2 linked regions of the Candidatus Thiodictyon syntrophicum genome follow. The protein of the gene in region 1 binds, or shares a complex with, the protein of each later gene. Links are inferred from orthologs where the notes say so. Each region holds a gene or a part of one and is shown on either strand. Other genes may lie near its edges.

The links.
Region 2: the proteins of THSYN_RS13080 (region 1) and smc are in contact, whole or in part, in a crystal structure (PDB 3ZGX), measured with the Bacillus subtilis proteins. The link is inferred for Candidatus Thiodictyon syntrophicum from one-to-one orthologs.

Annotation. Positions count from the first base shown.
Region 1 is NZ_CP020370.1:3,090,299-3,096,276, reverse strand. The notes cover bases 1,873-4,847. They hold THSYN_RS13080 (segregation and condensation protein A), read right to left. Parts: upstream 3,796-4,847; coding sequence 2,950-3,795; downstream 1,873-2,949. Other genes in these bases: THSYN_RS13075 (tryptophan--tRNA ligase), read right to left, coding at 3,812-4,847; scpB (SMC-Scp complex subunit ScpB), read right to left, coding at 2,299-2,907; THSYN_RS13090 (DUF805 domain-containing protein), read left to right, coding at 1,873-2,139. In the rest of the region: THSYN_RS13100 (hypothetical protein), read left to right, coding at 33-482; THSYN_RS13095 (Uma2 family endonuclease), read right to left, coding at 499-1,371; more of THSYN_RS13090, read left to right, coding at 1,561-1,872; more of THSYN_RS13075, read right to left, coding at 4,848-4,984; THSYN_RS13070 (site-2 protease family protein), read right to left, coding at 5,043-5,714; THSYN_RS13065 (L-threonylcarbamoyladenylate synthase), read right to left, coding at 5,781-5,978. UniProt on the Bacillus subtilis protein: Participates in chromosomal partition during cell division. May act via the formation of a condensin-like complex containing Smc and ScpB that pull DNA away from mid-cell into both cell halves.
Region 2 is NZ_CP020370.1:6,374,269-6,381,333, forward strand. The notes cover bases 1,434-5,495. They hold smc (chromosome segregation protein SMC), read right to left. Parts: upstream 5,135-5,495; coding sequence 1,634-5,134; downstream 1,434-1,633. Other genes in these bases: THSYN_RS27330 (DUF433 domain-containing protein), read right to left, coding at 1,434-1,518. Outside these bases: THSYN_RS27325 (hypothetical protein), read left to right, coding at 1-913; more of THSYN_RS27330, read right to left, coding at 1,309-1,433; THSYN_RS27340 (hypothetical protein), read left to right, coding at 5,691-5,957; THSYN_RS27345 (nucleotidyltransferase domain-containing protein), read left to right, coding at 5,970-6,281; THSYN_RS27350 (hypothetical protein), read left to right, coding at 6,513-6,755; THSYN_RS27355 (ATP-binding protein), read left to right, coding at 6,766-7,065. UniProt on the Bacillus subtilis protein: Required for chromosome condensation and partitioning.

The sequences.
Region 1 (5,978 bases):
CACCGTTTTCTTTCACCCGGAGGACTTCGCCCTTGGATCGTTTCACTCGTAGTTACAGCATGGTACTGGGTCTTTTCGCACTGGCCGCCTTCGCCCTGTGGCTGCACTCGACCTGGCAACCGCGGGTCTGGGAGATCAACCGGATGCTGGAGGCCGACCCGCTCGTCGCGAATTATCCCTACCAGTTCCGGGTCCTGTCGCTGGAAAACGGGGTCGCGACCCTCCTGACCCCCCGCTCGCCCGCCCTCCCGGCCATCCAATTCATCCCGATCCTCTACCCGCAACTGGCCGGCAAGGACCAGGATGACCCCGCGATGATCAAGGCCCAGGCGGACCTGGTCGCCAGCCAGCGGCGCGCCATGGACCTGGTCGGGGCCTTGCCGGACGTGCAGAGTGTGGCCTGGACACTCGATCTGCGGTGGCTGTCGGACCACGGGGTGCAGGCGCCGGCCAATGCGTTCGACGCCAACGCCGGGCGGTGACAAGGCTTGCGCCCGCTCACGCCCCTTCGGGATCGACGCCCAGCGCGCGCAAACGCGCTGCCAGGCGGTCCGCCCGGTTGCTTTGAGCGTCCGCGCGAAGCCGTTCGGCCGCAGCGCGGTCCCGCTCCTGCTCCGCCCGCAGCCGTTCCTGTTCCGCGTCACACTGCGCCTGATCGGCCAGCGCCTGCGCCTGCTGCGCGCACGCCCGCTCCTGCTGCGCGTGAAGCCGCTCCTGTTCCGCCCGCAGCCGCTCCTGGTCCGCCCGCAGCCGCTCCTGTTCCGCCCGCGCCTGTTCCAGGGCCACGGATTCCGCCAGCGTCGGGATGAGCGCGCCGTCGGGGGTGTAAAAGCGCAACAGGCCCTCTGCCACACCCAGTCGCAACCCCAGGATCACGCTCGGCAAACGACCCGCCGCATCCTGATCGATGGGATAGTAGTGCGCATCGACCAGGTGAAAACCGGCCAGTTCCTTGGTCTGAGGTGAAAACCAGAAATACTCCGGGGTACGGAAGACACCTTCGTACAGCGCCTTCTTGGCGGTCCGATCCGACCGGGCGGTCTCGTCGGAGAGCAGTTCGATGATCAGGTCCGGGTAGCGCCCGTCCTCCAGCCAGACCGTCCAAGAGCGCCGCGGGCGGCGCTCCACCCCCCGCACCAGGAAAAAATCCGGCCCGCGCAGTTCCCGCGGCTCGCACTGGTCACGGCGAAAATAGACGCTCAGGTTGGCGCCGATGAAGAAATCGTCCCGGTCGCGCCAGTGCCACTCCAGGGTGCTGACCAGGAGGGCGAGTTGATCATAGTGCAGTGAGCTTTCCATTTCCGGCTCGTCGCTATCGGGCTCGCGGCCTTGCGCGAAGGCCAGGTAGAAGTTCTCGGCGGTTTGGGACATGAGTAACGGCTCCCGACAAGGTTGGCATAGTATAGCGGGCGCGGCGGCCGGTCGGCGCTCCCCGGGCCTTGCATCAGGAGCGGCGATCCGGCCTGATGCCCCGACGCCAGGGTATTTGCACCCGGCCGCGGGCCGGGCCCCCCCGCTGCGGAACAACCCATCCACCCTAGAACCTACAGGAAAACGTCCATGGATCAGAGCAATCCCTATGCAAGCCCCCGCAGCGACCTGACCCGTCCCGCGGGGACGGCGCTCGACACCACCGGTCCCTTCGACCCCAAGGGCCGCTTCAGCCGCCTGAGTTGGCTGGCCTGGAATCTGGTGCTGGCAGTGGTCGGCAGCATCGTGGTCGGCATCGTCGTCTTCATCTTGGGGGCACTGGGCCTGGCGGCGATGCCGCAGCCCACCGCGGCCCCGGACGCCGCGGCCCCGATCCTCGGGGTTATCGTGCTGGTCATACCCTATCTCGTCATGGCGGTGCTCGGGTGGATACTCAGCATCCGCCGTTTCCACGACATCGACGCCTCCGGTTGGTGGTCCTTGACGCTGATCGTGCCGCTGGTCAATCTGATCACCTTTCTCGTGCTCCTGTTCAAGCGCGGCGACGAATCAGCCAACCGCTTCGGCCCGCCACGCCCCACGCCGGACTGGGAGCGGGTCCTGGGCATCATCTACATCGTGCTGATCGTGCTGGGATTGGTCGGCGGGATCATCGCCGCCATCGCCTTCCCGGCGCTCGTTGACTATCAGACACAGGGGATGCACTAAAGAGTATTTAGCCGCAAATGAACGCAAATAAGCGCAAATTAATCTACTGGTTAACATCGTCACGGGCGTCACCCCGACGGTTACCATGCAGTAAAGGCCAAGCCTCTGATTATTTGAGTCAATTTGCGTTCATTTGCGGCCAAACTGCGTTTTCTTCGCTCAAGCCCCAGGCAGCGGATTGAGTGGCTGCTCCAGGCCCGGTGGGTTGGGGTCAGCCAGGTCCAGGTCATCCCCCAGGAAGGCGGGGTCGCGCAGCTCGGCCAGGGTCGGCAGGTCGTTCAAGGATCGCAGACCGAAATAATCCAGGAACTTGCGGGTAGTGGCGAACAACGCGGGGCGCCCCGGCACATCCCGGTGACCGACCACGCGGATCCACTCCCGCTCACTCAGGGTCTTGACGATCTGCGTGGTCACGGCCACGCCGCGGATGTCCTCGATCTCGCCGCGGGTGATGGGCTGGCGGTAGGCAATGAGCGCCAGGGTCTCCAGCAGGGCGCGCGAATAGCGGGCGGGTTTCTCATCCCACAGGCGTCCGACCCAGGGGGCGACCAGGGCGCGCACCTGGACGCGCCAGCCGCCGGCGACCTGGGCGATTTCGATCCCCCGCCCGGTGTAGTCCGCACTCAGCACGGCGATGACTTCCAGCAAATCCGCGCGCTCGGGACGCCCCTCCTCCGGGAACAGGGTCTGGAGTTGCTCCAGGGTCAGGGGCCCGCCAGCGGCGAACAGGGCGCCTTCGACGATCTGCTGCAGGCTCGGCGTGGTCATTACTTTCTTCTTTGCGTCTTTGCGTCTTTGCGCGAAATCTCTTCAGCCCGTCAGTTCTGCGTCGGCACCGGCGTCGCCCTGTCCCTCCCGCAGCCGCACATGGATCGGCGCGAAGGGCTCGGACTGGACCAGTTCCAGCGTGGCGGAGCGGATCAGCTCCAACAGGGCCAGGAAGGTCACCACCACCCCGGCGCGCCCCTCGGTCAGGTCGAACAGTTCGGTAAAGAGGAGGAAATGGCCGCCGCGCATCCGCTCCAGGACCTGCGACATCCGCTCGCGCAGGGACAAGGACTCCTTCTCCACCCGGTGGCTGGTGAAGAGGTCCGCCCGCGCCAGCACGCCACGCAACGCCATCAGCACCTCGCGCAGGTCGACCTCGGGTGGGACCCGGTTGAGGTGCCCGGGGGGCAATTGCGCCTGGGCGGTGAAGAGGTCGCGCTCCAGGCGCGGCAGGCCATCCAGGTCTTGCGCGGCCTGCTTGAAGCGCTCGTACTCCAACAGGCGGCGGATCAGCTCGGCGCGCGGGTCCCCCTCATCCTGCGCCTCGGCGGCGGGACGCGGCAGGAGCAAGCGCGACTTGATCTCGGCCAGCATGGCGGCCATCACCAGATACTCGGCCGCCAGTTCCAACCGCAGTTCCTGCATCAGGTCCATATACTCAATGTACTGGTCGGTGATGACGGCGATCGGGATATTGAGGATATCGAGATTCTGGCGCTTGATCAGATACAGCAGGAGATCCAGCGGCCCCTCGAAGGTGTCGAGAAAGACCTCGAGCGCGTCCGGCGGTATATAGAGATCCAGGGGCAAGGTCAGATAGGGCTTGCCCTGGACCAGGGCCACGGGCAACGCCTGCGCGGTGCTCAGGGTCTCGCCGATGGCGTCCATACCCGCGGGCGCCCCGCTACAGGACCAGCGACATGGCGAACCGGACCTCTTCCATGGTCTCCCGGGCCACGGCCCGCGCCCGTTCGCAGCCGTCGTTGATGAGGTTGCGCAGCAGGTCCGGCTGCGTGGAGAACTCACGCACGCGCTCGCGCATGGGGGCCAGTTCGGTCAGGACGGACTCGATCACCGGCCCCTTGCAATCCAGACAGCCGATGCCCGCCGAGCGACAGCCCCCCTGGACCCAATCGCGCACCGCGTCGGTGGAATAGATCAGATGGAACTGCCACACCGGGCACTTGTCCGGGTCGCCGGGATCGGTGCGGCGCACCCGCGCCGGGTCCGTGGGCATGGTGCGGATAGCCTTCTCCACGTCCGCGGGCTCGTCACGCAACGCAATGGTGTTGCCATAGGACTTGGACATCTTCTGCCCGTCGAGCCCCGGCATCTTGGACGCCTTGGTCAGGAGCGGTATGGGTTCGGGCAGGATGACCCGGCCGCCGCCCTCCAGGAACCCGAACAGGCGTTCCCGATCGGCGACCGTGAGGTTGTTCTGACCCCCCAGCATGGCGCGCGCCACCGCCAGGGCCTGCGCGTCGCCGCGCTCCTGATAGGCGCGGCGCAGTTCGTCGAACTGCCGGGCGTTCTTCTTGCCCATCTTGCGCTTGGCCTCTTCCGCCTTGGCCTCGAAGCCCGGCTCCCGGCCATAGATATGGTTGAAGCGCCGGGCGATCTCCCGGGTCAGCTCCACATGGGCCACCTGATCCTCCCCCACCGGCACCCGCCCTGCCTTGTAGATCAGGATGTCCGCCGATTGCAGCAGCGGGTAGCCCAGAAAACCGTAGGTGGCCAGATCCTTCTCCTTGAGCCGGTCCTGCTGATCCTTATAGGTCGGCACCCGCTCAAGCCAACCGACCGGGGTGATCATGGACAACAGCAGGTGCAGTTCCGCGTGCTCCGGCACCCGGGACTGGATGAAGAGGGTCGCGGAGCCCGGGTTGATCCCGGCCGCCAGCCAGTCGATCAGCATCTCGCGGATGCTGTCGGGGATCAGGGTCGGGTCCTCATAGTGGGTGGTGAGGGCGTGCCAGTCGGCGACGAAGAAGTAGCACTCGAACTCGTGCTGGAGTTCCAGCCAGTTCTTGAGTACCCCGTGATAATGGCCCAGGTGGAGCCGGCCGGTGGGGCGCATGCCGGAAAGCACGCGCGCGTGCTGTGCGGAGACGGAAGTCAATGCTATTGCCTCAAGATCAGTAATGGAATAACTCTCTCACGATGTCGGCGCCCGGCAAGAGGCTGACGGTGCCGATCACGGGCGGCAGGAGCACGAGGCCCAGGCGCCCAGTCGCCAGCAACAACACCAGGATCAGGAGCCCGTAGGGCTCGAGCCGGGAGAAATAGTAGGACCAGCGCCGCGGCAGCATGGCATTGAGCACCCGGCCGCCGTCGAGCGGCAGCAGCGGCACCAGATTGAGTACCATCAGAAAGACATTGATCAGCACGCCCGCCGCGCCCATGTAGACGAGCGGCAGCGCAACCCATTGATTAACATCCAACAGCCACATGCCGCCCTGGATCGTGAGGCCCCAGGCAATCGCCATGAGCAGATTGACCCCCGGCCCCGCCAAGGCCACCAGGGCCATGTCGCGGCGCGGGTGGCGGAGGTTCTGCACATTCACCGGCACCGGCTTGGCCCAGCCGAACAGCAACCCCGCCAGCAGAAAGGTAACCAACGGGACCAGAACGGTGCCGATCGGATCGATGTGCCGCAAGGGGTTGAAGGTGACCCGCCCCAGCATCAGGGCGGTGCGGTCCCCCAGGCGGTTGGCCACCCAGCCGTGGGCCGCCTCGTGGACGGTAATCGCGAGCACCACCGGGAGGGCGAGGACCGCGAGCAGTTGGATCTGGTTCAGTGCGTTCATCGGGCCATTATACGGGTGCGGCGCCGAATCCTCGCCCCCGGTTCGCGGCAACCTTCAGCGATCGAGTCACGCGGGCGCGGCGAACTGCCCGGCGTCGCCCTTGCCGACCCGGATCACCGTCGGCGGCTCCGCGATCATGTCCACCACGGTGGTGGCGTCGAGCCCGCAGAAGCCGCCGTCGATGATCAGATCCACCTGCTTGTCCAGCACCTCACGCATCTCCTCGGGGTCCGTCAGCGGGTGCTCGTCGCCGGGCAGGATCAG
Region 2 (7,065 bases), 3.3 Mb from region 1 along the record:
GCTCTGGATCGATCGCACGACCGCACTCGCCCACTGTTATGAATCGGACAAGGCCCAGCCGGGACGGCCCTGGTATGAACGCAGCCTCGCGTTTCACGACTGGTTGGCGACCGCCCTTAGTTTGGCACCCGCCGACCTGGGTGATGCCATCGACTGGCTCTTTCGCGAGGCCATCGGCGACCTTGCCAGCCAGGCCATTGCCTCCCGTAGCGCGACATACGAGAAGCAGCGTGCCCCTTATGCTGGCAGAGGCTTTCCCGAGCCGGGCGAAGACCCCGAATTGGTCGGAATCATCCGGGAAGCGCTGTCGCCGTGGATGGATCAGCGCCCACCCGACGACGCATTCCGGAACCTGACGCGGCGTATTCACGCACACTTGAACCAAGAGAACAAGAGACGCAATCTCGTTGGCGAAGGGTTCGAGGATGTCATCGCCGCGGTCATCTCCCGCCTGAGCGGCGCCGATCGCCTGAAAATTCGCAACCGAGCCCTGTTGCATGACCTGCCGGGTTTCCACGCCCCAGCGCCGAATGAGAAGATCAAAAAGGTCGATCTTGCGATCTTGGGCGAGGGACAGCGAAACCTGATCAGCGCCAAGTGGAGCATCCGTGCGGATCGGGAAGAACAGTTCCTGAGCGACTTCGAGGCCTATGCCCGCCTGGAATCGGCCGGGCAGAATTTCTCCTACACCCTGATCACGAACGAGTTCGACGCGGCACGCCTCAAAGCGGCCTGTGAACGTCGTCGGCAGAATGCACTGCTGTTCACCTATGTCGTGCACATCAATCCCCAGGGGATGCTGGCGGCCTACGGGGACTCTGGCCGCGGGGCCGCGAAGCAGATACGCACGCATGTCGAAACCGGGCGGCTCATGGACCTGGCAAGCTGGCTCGCCCTGGTTACTGACTCCTGATCATCAGGCCCAATACGGACAGTGGAGGTCAGCGCAATGTCACTGGTCCGCACAGCACACTGGCTGATTCTGCCGCTGCCTAAGCCCCGAAGGGGCGAGACATACCAGCCCAGGGCAGCGCCCTGGGTTGGGGATGCGAAGCAGTCCAGCCCTGTAAGGGCGTGACATAACGGGGTGGACCGATACGCCGGACACCGATGTCACGCCCTTACAGGGCTCGCCCATTCAACAACGGTACCCCAGGGCGTTGCCCTGAGCTGGTATGTTCGACCCCGTTGGGTCATGGCGCGCGACCGGGGCCTGCAGTGGCCTGGGTCCAGCAACGCCGAGCCGACCCGATGCCCCCCGCCCCGGCTCCCGCAACCGCGCTCCTCGATCAGTGCGCGCGCAAGACCCTAAGCCGCGGCAAGGGTCCGCTCCTTGACCTCTTCCAGGAAGCCGATCACCTGCTCACGGCGCACGCTGGGAAAGCCGTCGAGAAAGTCGTCGATCGATTCACCGCCCTCCAGATAGTCGATCAGGGTGGCGATCGGAACCCGTGTGCCCGCGAAGACGGGCGTCCCCCCCATCACCGCGGGGTCTAGGTGAATGACTGTGTTGACCATGGATCTTCACCTCGGAATGCGATCGGCTGCCGATAGCACCAACGATGGGTTTCGCTGCGCTCTACCCATCCTACGGGTCGGTTCTCGGGATCTGTGTCACGAGATCGCGGCGGCCTCAGCCCACCGCCCCCATCCGCGCCGCCTCCTCCACGTCCACCGACACCAGCCGCGAGACGCCGGGCTCGTGCATGGTGACGCCGAGCAGATGGTCGGCGATCTCCATGGTCACCTTGTTGTGGCTGATGAAGATGAATTGCACCTGCTCGGACAGTGAGCGGACCAGCTCGCAGAAGCGCCCGACGTTGGCGTCGTCCAAGGGCGCGTCGACCTCGTCCAACATGCAGAAGGGGGCGGGGTTCAATTGGAAGATGGCGAACACGAGCGCCACGGCGGTGAGCGCCTTCTCCCCGCCCGAGAGCAGGTGGATGCTGGAATTGCGCTTGCCGGGGGGGCGCGCCATGACGGTGACGCCGGTCTCCAGCAGGTCCTCGCCGGTCAGTTCCAGGTAGGCCTGACCGCCGCCGAAGAGGCGCGGGAACAGGACCTGGAAACCGGTGTTGACCTGGTCGTAGGTGTCCTTGAAGCGGGTGCGGGTCTCGCGGTCGATCTTGCGGATGGCGCCTTCCAGGGTGTCCAGGGCGCGGGCGATGTCGGCGTGCTGCTCATCCAGATAACGCTTGCGCTCGGACTGCTCCTGGTATTCGTCGATGGCGGCCAGGTTGATGGCGCCCAGGCGCTGGATGCGCGCACCGAGCTTGGTCAGGCGCTCCTGCCAGGTCGCCTCGTCCGCGGCCGGGTCCAGGTCGCGCAGCGCGGCCTCGGGGTTGGTCTGCGCCTCCGCGAGCTGCTCCTCCAGGGTGCGGCGGCGCACCAGGCGCTCCTGGCGCTCCAGGCGCAGCGCATCCAGGTCCCGTTGGAGCAGCTGGGCCGCCTGCTCCACCCGGTGACGCTCCTGCTCCAGGGCGCGGACCTCCTGGTCCAGGGACTCCAGACGCTCGCGGGCGGCGGCCAGTTCGGCCTCCACCTCCACCCGGCGGGCGAGTTGTTCGTCCAGCCGCTCGCGCTGCTCGGCCAGCGGCTCGACCGACTCCTCGATGGCCGCCTCCAGTTCGTCGCGCCGCCCGCGCAGTTGCGCCTGCTGGTCCTGGGCGCGGGACTGGCTGAGCAGCGTCGCCTCGCGCGCGGCGCGATTGGCCTCGACCCCCACCCGCAGGCCCTGGGCGCGGTCGCGGGCGGCGCGCTCGGCCGCGCGCGCCTGGGTCAGGGCCGCACGCAGGGTCTCGCGCTCACGGGCGAGCTGCTCGCGTTGCTCGGCCAGGCGCTCGACCTCCTCCAGCAGTTCGTGGAGCCGCTCGCGCGCCTCCTCCATGTCGGCGATGGCGTCCTCGCACTGGCTGGTCAGGTCCGCGTTCTCGGCGGCCAGGGCTTCCTGGCGCTCCAGCAGGTGGCCAGCGCGGGCGCGCTGGCCAGTCAGCTCGGCGCGTACGCCCGCCAGCTCCCGGTTGAGCGCGGCCAGGGCCTGGGCGCTCGCGGTGCGGGCCTGCTCGGCCTCGGCGCGGGCGCTGCGCAGGGCCTGGTCTTGGGCGGCGAGCGCCTGCTCCCGCCCGGCCAGGGACTCGAGCTCCAGTTCCAGGGCCTTGAGCGCCTCGGCGCGGGCCAGCACCCCGTCGGTGGCCCCCTTGGCCGGGGTGCGCAGCCAGTTGGTGCCGATCTCGGTGCCGTCACGGGTGATCAACCGCTCGCCGGGGGCCAGGTCCGCGCGCCGCTCCAGGGCCTCGGTCAGATCGGCGGCCGTCTGCACCGCACCGAGCAGGGCGTCCAGCGGCCAGGGGGATTGGCACAGGCCGGCGAGTCGGGTCCCCGGGCCGCCGCCGCCCGGGGCCGCGGGGACGGCGGTGTCGATCAGGACCAGGCCGGGGGTCAGCCCGCCCGCCGCCAGGGGCCGCAGGTCCGGCACCGGCACGGCCTTGAGCGCGGGCCCGAGCACCGTCTCCACCGCCGACTCCCAGCCCGCGCCCACCTGGAGCCGATCGGCCAGGCGCGGCGCCTGGGCCAGGCCGTTGGCCGCGAGCCAGGCGGTCAGCGTCTTGTCGCGATCGGTCAGCGCGTCCTGCTGCAGCGCCTGGAGGGAGGCGCGCCGCCCCTTGGCCTGCTGCAGCCCAGTACGCACCAGGTCCAGGTCGGCGCTCAGGGAGCGCGCGGCGGCCTCCCGCCCGGCCAGGTCCGCGGCCACGGCCGCTTGGCGGGTCTCCAGTGCCTCGCACTGCTCGGCCAACCCCTCCGCGCGCTCGCTCAGGTCCGCGACGCGCGCCTGCGCCCCCGCCAAATCCAGCCGACCGGCCTCCTCCTCCAGTCGCCGCAGCCGCTCCCGGTCGCGCCCCAGGCGCTGCTCCAGGGCGGTGATGCGGGCGCGCTCCACCTGGGACTGCTGGCCGGGACCGGCCGCCTCCTGGTTGAAGCGGTCCCACTGCGCCTCCCAGTGGGACTGCTGGTCCTCGGCGAGCGCCACCGCGGCGGCGGTCTCGGTGAGCCCGGTCTGGGCGGCGGCCAACTGGGGTCCGTCCCGGGCCAGGGCGGCCTCGATCTCGGCGAGCCGGGCCAGGTCGCGCTCCAGGTGCTGCCCCGCATCGGTGAGTTCCTGATCGAGCCGGAACAACTCCGCCTCGCGCCGACCGCGCGACTCGTTGGCGAACTGGATCGCCTGCTCGGCGCGCGCGATCTCGGAGCCCACGGCGTAGAAGCGGCCCTGGACCTGGTTGAAGTGGTCGGACGCCTCGCTGTAGGCGGTGCGGCGCTCCTCAATGTCCGCCTCGATGCGGCGCTGGCGGGCCAGCCCCGCCGCCTGGTCGGTCTCCAGGGTGCCCAGGCGCCGGTCCTGGTCGTCGAGTTCCCGGTCCAGGGCGCGCCAGCGCATGGCCTTGATGTCCTGGTCCAGACGCCGCTCCTCGGCCCGGTACTCGGTGTAGCGCGCGGCGGTGTCGGCCTGGCGCTCCAGGTGTTGGAGCTGCTTGGCCACCTCGTCGCGGAGATCCGTCAGACGCTCCAGGTTCTCCCGGGTGTTGCGCATCCGGGTCTCGGTCTCGCGCCGGCGCTCCTTGTACTTGGAGATACCGGCCGCCTCCTCCAGGAACAGCCGCAGGTCCTCCGGGCGCGCCTCGATGATGCGCGAGATCATCCCCTGCTCGATGATGGCGTAGGAGCGGGGCCCCAGGCCCGTGCCCAGGAACAGGTCCTGGATGTCGCGCCGCCGACAGCGGCTGCCGTTGAGGAAATAGGCGGATTGGCCGTCGCGGGAGACCTGGCGCTTGACCGCGATCTGGTTGAAGGCGGCGAACTCACCCCCGGCGCGCCCGTCGGCGTTGTCGAACACCAGCTCGATACTCGCCAGACCCACGGGTTTCCTGCCCGTACTGCCGTTGAAGATGACGTCCGCCATCGACTCGCCGCGCAGCATCTTGGCCGAGGACTCCCCCATGACCCAGCGCACCGCGTCGATCACGTTGGACTTGCCGCAGCCGTTCGGCCCCACCACCCCCACCAGATTGCTGGGAAAATGGGCGGTGGTCGGGTCCACGAAGGACTTGAAGCCGGCAAGTTTGATCTTTTCAAGACGCATCCGGGCAGGGTAACGGATGCGGGGGGTGGGGCCAAGCGTTGGGGTGGGGTTGGGACGCCCGATCAGCGTGTGACGCCTGAAAGAAAGACTGGAGGAGCGGCCAAGCCCCATCAGCCCAGAAAAAGCAGTTTAGCCGCAAATTAACGCAAATTAACGCAAATAATCAGAGGCTTGCGCTCTACTGCGTGTTCACCGTCCGGGCGACGCCCGCGACTATGCTAACCAGCAAATTTATTTGCGCTTATTTGCGTTAATTTGCGGCCAAATACTCTTTTTTGGCTCAAGGGGGGAGGCGACGCGGCGATCGTGTCACTGCAACCGTCGGGCGGACTTTGCAGCGGTTCGCCCCCCCGAGACGGCTTGCGTACGTCCCGGTAAAACGCCATGCTTTACGGCGACCCCAGCCGCGGGACCCGAACGACGAGATAGTCCTGGAGGCAGCGGTGAACGGTGGTGCCGACCTGATCGCCACCGTCAACCTTGCCGACGACCTGCCGGCCGCGACCCGCTGCGGGATCGGCGTGGAGCGGCCCGGCAACATCCTGCGGAGACTCCCATGACGGTCACCAGCAACGACGCCCTGCGGCTTCAGAAGTCGCTACTCGACGAGGTCAAGCAGATCGCGACCGAGGAGGGCACCACCATTAATCAGTTCATCAACGTGGCCGTGGCGGAGAAGGCGGCGGCGCTACGCACGCAGGCGTACTTCCGGGAGCGCGCGCAGCGGGCGGACTTGGCCGAGTTGGATCGCATACTGGGACGGTCCGGGAGTGAACCGCCGCGCCCTGGAGACGAGGTTCCCGAGAGACTGCCCAACCAGTAGCGAGCGCCCCCGATGATCAGCCAGGAACAGATCGATTCCGCCGTCCGCGTACTGGCACAGGTCGCCGACGCGCAGCGTATCCTGTTGTTCGGCTCCTATGCCCGCGGCGATGCCGGAGAAGACTCGGACCTCGACCTGCTGGTCATCGAGCCGCAGGTCCCCGATCGCGCGGCGGAAATGGTCCGGTTGCGGCGCGCATTGCGGCCCTTGCGTATCCCGGTCGACGTGCTGGTCTATTCCGTGGACGAGGTGGCGCGTTGGGGCGGGCAGCCGGGTAGTGCCTTGTATTGGGCGTTACAGGAAGGCAGGCAGGTTTATGCCTGAACCCGTAGCCCGTGTGGCAGAGGCCCAGCAGGACCAAGAGCGGCGAAACCGCCTTCGGCGTTCCGCCTAGGTACTGGAACCTATCGCTACGGCGCGGCGCAAACGGCGCTGGTGAGACCGCTCCAGCGGTGTCACCCAGGGGTTGGCCACTGCGCGGCCGGGACCGTCCGGCACCTGTCGCAGTCGCGATCGGGTACGTCGGCCTCACGGCGCAAAGCGCCTGAAACAGGCGTGAAACCGCTGGAGCGGTATCACGAGGGCTGCAATTGCCAGGTTGTATTCGCAACTCACAATGCCAATCTAGTGGTTAACGGGGATGCGGATCAAGTCATCGCATTGGAAGCTGACGCGCAGCAAGGTCGCGTATATGCATCCGGTGCGATCGAGGAACATGACGTCCGAAGCGCGATTATCCGCACCCTGGATCGGGGCGACGATGCCTTCTCTCTGCGCAGGGCAAAGTACGGTTTTTGAGGGGAAACACATGGACTGGACCGAGGTCTCACAACGCATTCAAGCCGGAGAGGACGAGCGCACCGAACTCGGCCGTTTTCGCTCTTGGAGCGAGAAGGACTGGCTCGACTCCGTCTGCGCCCTGGCGAACACCGAGGGCGGCCTGGTGGTCTTGGGCGTCGCCAACGACGGGCGTATCGACGGGGTGCCGATGGACGCCGAGGAGGTCCAGGAGCGGCTGACCAACGCCATTCACAATGGGCTCAACGCCCCGGTCCAGGCGCGGCTCGGCCGCCGACAGGAGGCGCAGGGGTGGGTCCATTGGATCGAG